DNA from 2 places in the Mesorhizobium sp. NZP2298 genome. Region 1 is predicted to be linked to the other one. Evidence: riboswitches for the same ligand, from Rfam matches in the RefSeq annotation. Region 1 holds a riboswitch; the other holds the start of a gene.

Evidence for each region. A riboswitch is a leader RNA that binds a small molecule or an ion and turns the genes downstream of it on or off. The one in region 1 is predicted to bind cobalamin.
Region 2: it holds a riboswitch for cobalamin, as region 1 does, so the genes downstream of both, EB231_RS24310 (DUF1636 family protein) here and bluB (5,6-dimethylbenzimidazole synthase) in region 1, are expected to answer to the same signal.

What each region holds. Positions count from the first base shown of each region.
Region 1 covers NZ_CP033365.1:5,452,143-5,458,060, forward strand. The annotation lists gene EB231_RS26425 (histone deacetylase family protein) at 1-814, opposite strand, end outside; cobalamin riboswitch at 979-1,174, shown strand; partial or broken gene bluB (5,6-dimethylbenzimidazole synthase) at 1,275-1,934, shown strand; gene EB231_RS26435 (hypothetical protein) at 2,021-3,004, opposite strand; gene EB231_RS26440 (TetR/AcrR family transcriptional regulator) at 3,097-3,705, opposite strand; gene EB231_RS26445 (MFS transporter) at 3,827-5,047, shown strand; gene ribB (3,4-dihydroxy-2-butanone-4-phosphate synthase) at 5,108-5,918, opposite strand, start outside.
Region 2 covers NZ_CP033365.1:5,014,337-5,020,254, reverse strand. The annotation lists gene EB231_RS24320 (bifunctional helix-turn-helix transcriptional regulator/GNAT family N-acetyltransferase) at 1-915, shown strand, start outside; partial or broken gene EB231_RS24315 (GyrI-like domain-containing protein) at 922-1,239, opposite strand; cobalamin riboswitch at 1,406-1,612, shown strand; gene EB231_RS24310 (DUF1636 family protein) at 1,703-2,101, shown strand; gene EB231_RS24305 (ABC transporter ATP-binding protein) at 2,098-2,886, shown strand; gene EB231_RS24300 (ABC transporter substrate-binding protein) at 2,932-3,879, shown strand; gene EB231_RS24295 (FecCD family ABC transporter permease) at 3,879-4,928, shown strand; gene EB231_RS24290 (MarR family winged helix-turn-helix transcriptional regulator) at 5,076-5,555, shown strand; gene EB231_RS24285 (HlyD family secretion protein) at 5,552-5,918, shown strand, end outside.

The DNA of each region.
Region 1 (5,918 bases):
GCTGCATCAGCTGGCCAGTCGCCCAGTCGAAATCGTCCTCGGTCAGGTTGATCTCGGCCAAGGGATCACGGTGATGCGCGTCGAAACCGGCCGAAATAATGATGAGGTCGGGCGCGAAATTGTCGAGCGCCGGCAGGACGCGCGACAGGAAGGCATCGCGAAACACCTCGCTGCCGGTCCGCGGCGCCAGTGGTGCGTTGACGATGTTGCCGGCGCCGGTCTCGCTCTTCGCGCCAGTGCCGGGATAAAGCGGCATCTGGTGCGTCGAGCAATAGAGCACCGAGGGATCGTCCCAGAAAATATCCTGTGTGCCATTGCCGTGGTGCACATCCCAGTCGACGACTGCGACACGGTCGATGCCGTGCTTCTTCTGCGCATAGCGGGCCGCGATCGCCGCCGTGTTGAAGAAGCAAAAGCCCATTGCGGTGGTCTTTTCGGCATGGTGGCCGGGTGGCCGGGCGGCGACGAAGACATTGTCGGCGCGGCCTGCGAAGACGTCGTCGACGGCGGCGTTGGCGGCGCCGATCGCGGTTATCACCGCCTGCCAGCTCTTCGGGCTGGCGGTGGTGTCGGCATCGATGCGGGCAATGCCTTCGTCTGGGATGGCGGCGCGCACGCGCGCGATGAAATCGGCCGGATGCGCGTAAAGGATGGTGGCCTCGTCGCCTTCCGGCGCCTTGACGCGGTCGAGCTCGGCAAAGGCTTCGTCGTCAAGCACGCGCTCGATGGCGCGCAAGCGGTCCGGCCGCTCGGGGTGACCGGGGGGCGTGATGTGCTCAAGGAAGATCGGATGCGTGTAGAGACGAGTGGCCATGATCCCTATCTAGTGCCCCAACGCCACGATGGCCATGCGTCGCGGCCCGATGGCTGGGGAAAATCGCTTCTGCGTCCATTGGCGTCGCTGTGGGGATTGGCGCCGCGGACGCTTCGGCATAAGGTCGCCGTCACTGCCTGGTGCCCGCCAGTCTGTTTGTCTAGCCGCATTCTGCGGCGCCAAGTGATTCCACTTGGCTGCAAATGCTCTGGCGGGAGAATCGGGAACACGGTTGAATTCCGTGGCGTGCCCAACGCTGTGAGGGGGACCGCGCCGGTAAATGCCACTGTCGATGACGGGAAGGCACCGGACGCGGGTTGATCCTGAGCCAGAAGACCGGCCTGGCAGGCACCGTCATCCGCATGGTCAGGCGGATGACATCAGAGCGACGTGCGTCCACTTGGACGCACTAAGTGCGCTCTGACGGTGTGAAACTATTGCAATCGCAAGGGGACAAGCGATGCCGGATGCTATGACCGCTCCTGTCGGCGACGGATTTGACCAGATGGCGCGCGACGCGGTGTACCGCGCCATGTTCACGCGGCGCGATGTGCGCAGCCATTTCCTGCCTACTCCTCTCGACGATGAGGTGTTGGCACGGCTGCTGCTTGCCGCCCATCACGCGCCATCGGTCGGGTTCATGCAGCCGTGGAATTTCATCGTCATCCGCGATGCCGCGCGACGGGAGAAGGTGCGCGACCTGTTCCTGGCCGCGCGAGAACAGGAACTGCCTGAAATCGAAAAGGAAAGGCAGGCACTCTACCGCAAACTCAAACTGGAAGGCATCTGCGAAAGCGCGCTCAACATCTGCATCACCTGCGACCGCCAGCGCTCGAAGGGCTCGCCGCTGGGACGTTGGCACAATCCGGAGATGGACCTCTACAGCACGGTCTGCGCGGTGCAGAATTTCTGGCTGGCGGCACGCGCCGAAGGCGTCGGCGTCGGCTGGGTCAGCATCATCGAGGCGCAGGCACTGAAAAGCCTGCTGTCCATTCCCGACCATGTAACGCCGATCGCTTATCTCTGCGTCGGCCGGGTTTCCGAGTTCGCGCCCAAACCGGACCTTGAAACACATGGCTGGGGCCGGCGCCTGCCCCTGCCCGAACTGATCATGAGCGAGACCTTTTGCGGGAAAGGCGAGGCACCGCTCAAGTCAGCGGCGGCGCGCCTGAACGCCGTCGATGCCGCCCAGGCCTGCCCGGCCGATCAGCGCGTCGCGCCGGCCGTGCCCCAGCGCGAGCCGCCGAAGGAGGAAAGCGCCTTGTCCTTGAGTTCCCTGAACTTCGATGACGCCTCGGCCAGCCGCGCGTCCCAGGCCGGATCAGGCACCTGGCCGGCGATGGTCTTGAAATAGACCTGCATCAGGCAGGCGATGGCAAAGGGCTCGATGAACGCCGCCTTGAAGGCCCAGGCAAAGACGATGGCCAGCACGAAGGCCCAGCCGGCGAGCTGTCCGGGCATGAGGAAAAGAATGGCCCCGGCCGGGGCGAGCATCAGCAGAAAGATGACGAAGGACACGCCCCACATGATGACCGCCAGCCAGACGGCGTTCTTGACCATGGTCTTGCCGTTCTGGGCGTAGAGAACCACGCCCTGCCGCGCGGTTTCGAAAGGCGAGGACGAGTTGATGCGGATGTTGTAGCCGAGGATGATCTCGTCGACATAGGTGAGAGACAGGCGGATCACCGTGTTGATGAAGGAGACCAGGCCGCTCAGGCCCGGAATGGGCAGAGAGGCGGCGACGCCGCCGAGCAGGCCGGTGATCGCGCGGATGGCGCCCTTGACCAGCTGGTCGACGACGAAAAGGATGTTGGCCTCGGCGAAACGCTCGGTCACGACCTGCCGGGCATAGGCGATCTGGTTCTGGCCGGCAGGAACATGATGGCCGTCGATCAGGTGGACCATGACGGCGATATGGCCGGCCTTGACGACGTAGAGGATGTATTCGCGGATCCAGTAGACGGCGATGGAGACGATGCCGAAACCGACCACGCCGCCCCACAGGGCAAAGGACAGCGGTCCATCGGGATCGGTGGAGATATGGCCGACGCCATAGCCGACCGAGGCGCCCGTGCCGGTCGCCATGATGTAGGCCAGCGTGATGCCGAAATAGACGATCATGCGAAAGACAATGAAAGGCCAGGTCCGCATCATGATGGACACCGACCTGCCGATATCGAAATCCCACATGCCCCGAATCTCCCCTCAGAGATGGCTGGGGAGGATGCGCTCTAACCGAAGATTGTCAATCATGGGCGGGGCACCAGGCCGCAGACGGGACTTCAGTTCGATTGCGGACCCGGTTCTTTGAGCAGCCCCTCAAGCAGTTGCTTGAACGCCGCCACCACCTTCCTCGACGTGGCTTCGGGGTCGTTTGAATTGGCGATCCGCTGCGACGCCTGGCTGCTCGCCCCGTTGATAAGGCGCGCGGCCGTTTCAGGGTCGACGCCCGGGACGACCACCCCTTCCCTCTGCAGCGCGGTCAGATGATCCGTCATTGAGCCAACGCAGGCATTGGCATTCGACCATTGTGCCGGATCGCCCAGCACAGCAGGGCCATCCCGGAACATTATGCGCTGGATTTCCGGCTCCAGCGCCATCTCGATATAGGTGGTGCATTCGTCGACGAAACGCTGCCAGCGGGTCGGCGCTCTCGATGCGATCTCGTTCACCCGAGCCGCCATCTCGCCGTCGATTTCGGCGATAACCGCCTCCAGCAGCCCCTTCTTGTCGCCGAAGTGATGATAGAGCGCGCCGCGCGTCAGCCCGGCGGATGCCGTGAAATCGTCCATCGACGCTTCGGCATATCCGATCGAACCGAACGCCTGGCGGGCAGCGGCGATCAGCTTGGCGCGCGTCTCGGCGATCATCTCCTTGCGGGGTCTGCGCATTCTGCCTGGCCTTATTCACATACGCAACGTATGCCAATTGACATACGCTGCGTATGATCTATCTAGTTCCCATACGCTCCGTATGTAATTGGCATATCGCCTTTTGTCGAGGAACCGGATCATGCAGAACCCTTACTCAGAGATCTTTCGCGCCCCCGGTGCCAAGGGCTTCGCAGCCGCCGGTTTCCTGGCGCGCCTGCCGATCGCCATGGCGCCCATCGGCATCGTGGCGATGCTGTCGCAGACACGTGGCGAATACTGGCTGGCCGGCGCTGTCTCGGCGACATTCGCATTGGCCAACGCTTTCCTGGCGCCGCAAATATCAAGACTGGTCGACCGCCTTGGCCAGACCCGGATCGTCGTGCCCACCACAATCATCTCCGTGCTCGCATTCCTGGCGCTGATTGCATCGGCCAATAAGGACTGGCCGGTCTGGACGCTGTTCGTGTCGGCGCTGCTGGCCGCCGCCATGCCCAGCATGCCGGCAATGGTGCGCGCACGCTGGACCGAGATTTTCCGCGGCCGGCCCGAGATGAGCACCGCCTTCGCCTTCGAGTCGGCGGCGGATGAGTTGGTCTACATCGCCGGCGCATCACTGTCGGTGGGCTTGAGTGCCGCCCTGTTCCCGGAAGCGGGCATGCTGGCGAGCACGCTGTTCCTTGCCTTGGGCTCGACGGCGTTCATCCTGCAGCGATCGACCGAGCCGCAAGTGCGGCCGATTGGTCACGGCTCGAGCGGCTCCGCAATCCGCCTGCGCCCGGTGCAGATCATCACATTCGCCCTGATCTTCATCGGTGCCACCTTCGCGACGACGGAAGTCAGCACCGTGGCAATCACCAAGGAACTCGGCCAACCCGGCGCCGCCAGCCTCGTCATTGGCGTCTACGCGCTGGGGTCGTTCGTGCTCGGCATCATTGTCGGGGCGCTCAATCTGAAAACACCGCTGCAACGCCAGTTGGCCATCGCGGTAGCCGTCATCGCGGTCAGCACGCTGCTGCCGCTCACCGCCGGCACCGTGCCGCTTCTGGCACTCACCGTCTTCATCAGCGGCGTGGCCATCTCACCGACCTTCATCACGGCCTTCGGCCTGATCGAGCGGCATGTGCCCGAAGCGATGCTGACGGAGGGCATCACCTGGGTGACCACGGGGATCGGTATCGGCATGGCACTGGGCTCCTTCGCCGCCGGCGCCGTGGTGGACGCATTCGGCGCCCAGAGCGGGTTCTGGGTTTCAGTGGCGGCAGGCACCATCGCGTTGATCACGGTGCTGCTTGGCCAGCACAGCCTTGCCACCCATAAATGCGAGTTGGAGGGATGCGACGACGCCGCCGTTCCGGCCTAGTGACCGCCAGGATATGTCGAGATTCAGGTCAGGCCGACCTCACCTGAATATCAACATGGCCTAGAGAATCTCGGTCTTCGCGATATGGATGCCAAAACCCTCGAGGCCGACATAGTGGCGCTCGCGCGAGGCGATCAGGTTGATCGAGGAAATGCCGAGGTCCTTCAGGATTTGCGCGCCGAGGCCGATCTCGCGCCATTCGTTCTCGCGCCGGCGGGCCTCTTCATGATCCTCGCGGTCGCCGCTTGCCGGCCGTTTGCGTTCCTGATGCGCGACGCCGACGGAACCCTCTCGCAGATAGACGATGACACCGCGCTTGCGCTCGCCCATCGCCTTCATGATGCCGTCCAGCCGATGGCTGGTGCCGAAGACGTCGGTCACCACATCCTCGGAATGCAGCCGCACCGGCACGTCCTCGCCGTCGCGGATGTCGCCGAAAACGACAGCGACGTGATGCATTGTGTCCCACGGCAGCGTGTAGGTGAAGACCTGTGCCTTGCCGCCGAGCGTGTCGATGTCGGAGCAAGCGACGCGCTCGACCAGCGTTTCCTTGCGCTGTCGGTAGGCGATGAGGTCGGCGACCGAGACCTGTTTCAGACCATGCTCTTCAGCGAAAGCCTGCACCTGCGGGCCGCGCTTGACGGTGCCGTCGTCATTGACCAGTTCCGAAATGACACCGATCGGCGGCAAGCCCGCGAGCTTGCAGAGATCAACGGCCGCCTCGGTATGGCCCGAACGCATCAGGACCCCGCCTTCGCGCGCGATCAGCGGGAAGATGTGGCCGGGACGGACGAAATCGGAGGCGCCGACATTGCCGTTGGCGAGGTTGCGCACGGTGAGCGTGCGGTCGTCGGCCGAAATGCCCGTCGTC
Region 2 (5,918 bases), 440 kb from region 1:
AACAAGGACCTGATCGATGCGGTGCGGGCTTTCAACCGCTTCTACACCCGCCAGATCGGGCTGCTCGACGAAGGGCTGCTGAAAAGCGCCTTCTCCCTGACCGAGGCGCGTGTGCTCTACGAACTGGCGCACCGCGACGGTCTGACCGCGACCGACCTCGGGCGCGACCTCGGTCTCGATGCCGGCTATGTCAGCCGTCTGCTGAAGAAGTTCGAGCGCCTTCACCTCATCTCCAGGTCAACGCTGGTTTCGGACGCCAGGCAATCGTCGATTGCGCTGACGACGGCGGGAAGGAATGCCTTCGCGCCGCTGAACAAGGATTCGCACGACCAGGTCGCGACCCTTCTCGATAGGCTACCTGCGTCGGAGCAGGACCGGCTGGTGAAATCCATGCGGACGGTCCAGGCTCTGCTGGGTGAAAGCGATGAGCCAAGGATCCCTTATCTGTTACGACCGCTGCAGGTCGGCGACATCGGCTGGATCACCCGCCGGCAAGGGATGCTCTACGCGCAGGACTATGGCTGGGACGAAACCTATGAGGCGCTGGTTGCCGAAATCCTCGCGGCATTCGTCAAATCCTTCGACCCGAAATGGGAACGAAGCTGGATCGCCGAGCGCGATGGCGAGGTCGTCGGCTCGGTCTTCGTCGTGCGCAAATCGGATCAGGTGGCGAAGCTGCGCCTGCTTTATGTCGAACCTTCGGCGCGTGGCCTCGGCATCGGTAGGCGGCTGGTCGAGGAATGCATCGGCTTTGCCCGTGCGAAGGGCTACAAGACGCTGACCTTGTGGACCAACGATATCCTGATCGCCGCCCGGCACATCTACCAGGCGGTCGGCTTCAAACTGACCGAGGAAGAACCGCACCACTCCTTCGGCAAGGATCTGGTTGGCCAGACCTGGGACTTGGAATTGTGATCTCCGCTAAGCCTTGACGGGTATCCAGATCTCCAGCCCGCCATTGCCGTTGTTCGGATCGAACTCCGGACCGTTGCGCTCGAATTCGGGCGCGTCCGCTATCTCGTGCCCGGAGGCCGGCAGCCATTTGTTCCAGATTGTATTGACGGTGCGGCGGATGGTCGAGATGTGCTCGCGATGCGCGAACACCGCATATTTCCGGGCTGGTATCCGCACCCGGCAGAGTTCCCTTGGAAGGTCAGAAAAATCGGTGACCTCGACACCGGCGACGTAGTCGAAATTGCCGGCGTCGTCGCCGTTGACGCAGACGCCGTAGGCGACGTCCAGGAGCGAGACTGGCTCGATGTCTTCATTCGGCAGAAAGCCTCACTTGACTTCGCCGAGCGGCATGATTTAAATCGTAATGTAATTACATTACATCCGCAATTTCAGCGCCGCCGCGGGATCGACAATGCATCGAGAAATCCGTTGCGAAGCAAATTGGGGAAAACTACGATCGAGTGGTGATGGTCCCCGAGTCGAAAGGCAAGGGGTGAAAAGGGAACACGGTGAGATCCTAAAAAGGTCGAAGCCGTGGCTGCCCCCGCAACTGTAAGCGGTGAGCAAGATCCGAAATGCCACTGGCCGGCAAGGCTGGGAAGGCAGGATTGAGCAAGGACCCGCGAGCCAGGAGACCTGCCATCACTGAGTTGACCGGACGGGGTGTGCCGGGAGGAGACGTGGACGTCGGTCTTGTCGGCCGGCTCGCCAACATCCTTCCGTCGCCAGTTTTGGAAAGTGACGGAAGTTGGACGGCGCTATCGATCACCACATCATCGTGTGCACGCTTTGCCGTGACGTTCCCACCGGCATCAGGTCGGGCGAAAGCCTGTGCGCCGATTTGCGCTCCCGGCTCTCGGCCCATGATGAACCCGCCGTGTCGCATGGCTTCACGGTCGAAGGCGTCGAATGCATGGCGGGCTGCGCACGGCCGCTGACGGTAGCCTTCCAGGCGCCGGGCAAGGCTACCTATCTCTTCGGCTCCGTCGATGCCGAGGCCGACGCCGGTGATCTCGTGCGATTTGCCAGGCTCTACGCCTCGCTCGCCGACGGCTGGTGCAATTCCGGACAGCGTCCGCCGCGACTGGCCGGCAAGACGCTGGCCCGCATCCCGGCGCCGGGCAAGCTGGCGGGTGATAGCCGATGACAATGCCACTCCTCGAGGCGCGCGACCTGGGTGCTGTGGCGAATGGCCGGAATCTGGTCCATGCGGTCAGCCTCTCTATCGCCACCGGCGATCGTCTCGCCATCATCGGCCCCAATGGTGCCGGCAAGACGACGCTGCTGCGCATGCTGTCGGGCATGCTCAGGCCAAGTTCGGGCGAGGTGAAGCTTGGCGGGCGACGGCTGGACAGGATCTCGACGGCCGAGCGGGCCCTGCACATGGCCGTCGTCGGCCAGACCGACCAGCCGGATCCGCGGCTGGCGGTGATCGACTATGTCGAACTTGGCCGCGTTCCGTATGCCGGCCTGAGGCGCAGGAGCGAGGAGCGCGACATTGTCGTCGACGCCCTGCGCCGGACCGGCCTTTTGCCGCTGCTCGGCCGCACCATTGGCTCGCTGTCTGGAGGGGAGCGCCAACGCGCCCAGCTGGCGCGCGCCATCGCACAGCAACCAAAGGTGTTGTTCCTCGACGAGCCGACCAATCATCTTGACCCGCGTGCTCGCGGCGAGCTTCTCGAACTCGTCGCCGGCTTCGGCATGACGGTGATCGCGGTGCTGCATGACCTGGCCCTGGTGGCGCCTTTCGCCACCAGGGTCGCGGTGATGAACGAAGCCCGGCTGCACGCGTTGGCCGCACCGCGCGAAGCGCTGACGCAACAGCTGATCCGCGAGATTTTCGGCGTCGACGTGTTTCGCCTGCGCCACCCTACCGAGGACCGTGAACTGACGGTGTTCGATGTTCCGAACCGCGCCGCGCCACCATCCTGATCGAACCATCCCTCATCAACGCTGTTCAACCAAGGAGCAAAATCCGTGAAACGTCTCGCCTTGTCGCTCGTCTTTTCCTTGCTGGTCTCTACCGCCTTCGCTTTCCCCGTCACCGTCGACAGTTGCGGCAAGCCGCTGACCTTCGACGCGCCGCCCAAGCGCGCCGTCATCCATGACCTCAACATGGCCGAGATGGCCTTCGCGCTGAAGCTGCAGCCGTCGATCGTCGGCCTGACCGGCATCACCGGATGGTACAAGGTCGGCCCCGAATTCAAGGCCGAGCAGGGCTCAATCCCGGAACTCGCGCCCAAATACCCGACGCTCGAGAACCTGGTCGCCGTCGAGCCCGATTTCTTCTTCGCCGGCTGGTACTATGGCATGAAGCCGGGCGGCGACGTGACGCCCGACACGCTCGCCCCGCATGGCATCAAGACACTGGTGCTGACCGAAAGCTGCGTCCATCTCGACAAGAACCGCCCGGCGGCTTCCATGGACCTGCTCTATGGCGATGTTGAAAAGCTGGGCAAGATCTTTGGCAAGGAGACCGAGGCGCAGAAGCTTGTCGCCGGCTGGAAGGCGCAACTCGCCGACATCACCGCGAAGGTCGGCGACGCCAAGGGAACCCGTGTGTTCCTCTATGATTCCGGCGAGGACAGGCCGTTCACCGCCGGAAAATTCGCCATCCCGAGCGCCATGATCACAGCGGCCGGCGGCGATAACATCATGGCCGACATGGACACCAGCTGGGGCAACACGGACTGGGAAACGGTGGCGTCGCGCAATCCGCAATTCCTCATCCTGCTCGATTACCAGGATGGCGGCGGCTACAGGAAGCTGCTCGATTTCTTGAAGGCGCATCCGGCGATGAAGGAGACGGATGCGGTCAAGAACGAGCGTTTCGTGGCCCTTCGCTATGCCGAACTGACGCCTGGACCGGCAAACATCGAGGCGATCGCCAAGATCGCCAAGGCGATGCATCCGGAAGCGTTCTGATGCTTCTTGCCCCCGGGCATAAATCCGGCGCGCTTTCCGGGCACAAGGCATTCGCGCTGGCCATGGTGGCGGGCACGGTGGCGGTCGTCGCCCTCGTGCTGCTGTCGATCGCCTATGGTTCGACGCTGATCCCGTTGAGCGACGTCATCGCCTCGCTTGGCCATGCCGTCGGGTTGAATGAGCACCAGGTGTCGGGCCCGGTCGGCAAGATCGTCATCGATCTCAGGCTGCCGCGCACGATCCTGGCGGTCTGTGTCGGTGCCGGCCTCGGCATCACAGGCGCGTTGCTGCAGACGGTGACCCGCAACGATCTCGCCGATCCTTTCCTGTTCGGCCTGTCGTCGGGAGCCGCCGCCGGCGCTGTTTCCGTCATCACCGTCTTCGGCGACAGTTTTGGCATCTGGACCTTGCCGGTCGCGGCCTTCACCGGCGGCATACTGGCCGCCTGCATCGTGCTGCTGCTGGTCGCCCGGGTAAGGGGGCAGGGGCCGGAGCGGCTGATCCTCGCCGGCCTTGCCGTCTCCTTCCTGTTCACGGCATTGACCAATTATCTGGTCTTTGCCGGAGACCAGCGCGCCGCCCATTCGGTGCTGTTCTGGACGATGGGCGGGCTCGGGCTGGCGCGCTGGGACAATGTCTGGCTGGGCGCGTTGGGAGCCGGCACGATCGCGGCCTACGGACTGTGGAACCACCGCAGGCTGGACGCCTTCCTGGCCGGTGAAAGTGCTGCCGAAAGCCTTGGCGTGCCGGTGGCGCGCATGCGCCGGGCGACGTTTCTCGTTGCAGCCTTCTCGACGGCAATTCTCGTCTCGGTCGCCGGCGTCATCGGCTTTGTCGGATTGATGATCCCGCATCTGTCGCGGCCGCTGGCAGGTCCCTTGCATCTGCGCCTGATCGCAAGCTGTGCATTGTTCGGGGCGGTGCTCCTGCTGGCAAGCGATCTTCTGGCCCGGACGCTGCTGCCGCCGCAGGAACTGCCGATCGGCATCATCACCAGTTCGCTCGGTGCCTTCTTCGTCGTTACGCTGGTCGTCCGAAACCGCCTGTGAAAAAGGCCGATTCCTGACGTCCGGCTGTCTCCAGCGGTTCACGGATTGCCAGCCACGATCGCGTTGCAAGACCGCCACGCACATTTGCCGGCTTTCACCGTCACGTGACATCTTGAATAGTAAGCACGCTTATTATATGTATCGCTCATGGTTTCTGATGGCATAGACAGACTGGGCTTTTTGATCCACGACGTGCAACGTCTGCTGCGCAAGCGCTTCGAGACGCGCGCCAGCGGGCTTGGCCTTTCGTCGGCGCAATGGCGCCTCATGGTGCGTGTCGCCAAGGAGGCAGGCGTTACCCAGGCGCGGCTCGCGGAACTGCTCGAAATCGAGCCGATCAGCGTCTCGCGCCTCGTCGACCGGATGGAGGAGGGCGGCTGGATCGAACGCCGCGCCGACGCCGCCGACCGCCGCGTGCGCATGATCTTCCCGACAGCCAAGGCGAGCGCTGCCTATGCCGAGGTCAAGAGTCTCGCCGGCGAGGTCTATGAGGAATCGCTTGTCGGCGTTTCGCCCGAGGACCGCCGCGTCCTGATCAGGGCGCTCGATGCGATGGCGCAGAATCTCGCCGACGGCGATACCTCGTCCTCGGACAAAGTCGAGCCTACGAAAGGCGCAGCAGCATGAACGCGGCAGCCAAGGTTGACGAAAACGCCCCCAAGGTTGAGATGGAAGCGCCGGCCCAGCCGGTTGCCGCCCCTGTCGCGGTTGCCCCGCCAGTAGCGCCGGTCCCGGCGGCGCCGAGGAAGAAGCGCCGCATGGGCCGCTTCCTCTTGATGTTCGCCTTGCCGGCCGCGCTGATCATCGGTGGCGGCTATGTCTGGGTGACCGGCGGGCGCTATCAGGAGACGGAGAACGCCAATCTGCAGCAGGCCAAGGTGTCGATCGCCTCGGACACGGCCGGCCGCATCGTGCAGGTCGCCATATCGGACCATCAGATGGTCAAGCAGGGGGATCTCCTGTTCGCCATCGACCCCGAGCCTTACCGGA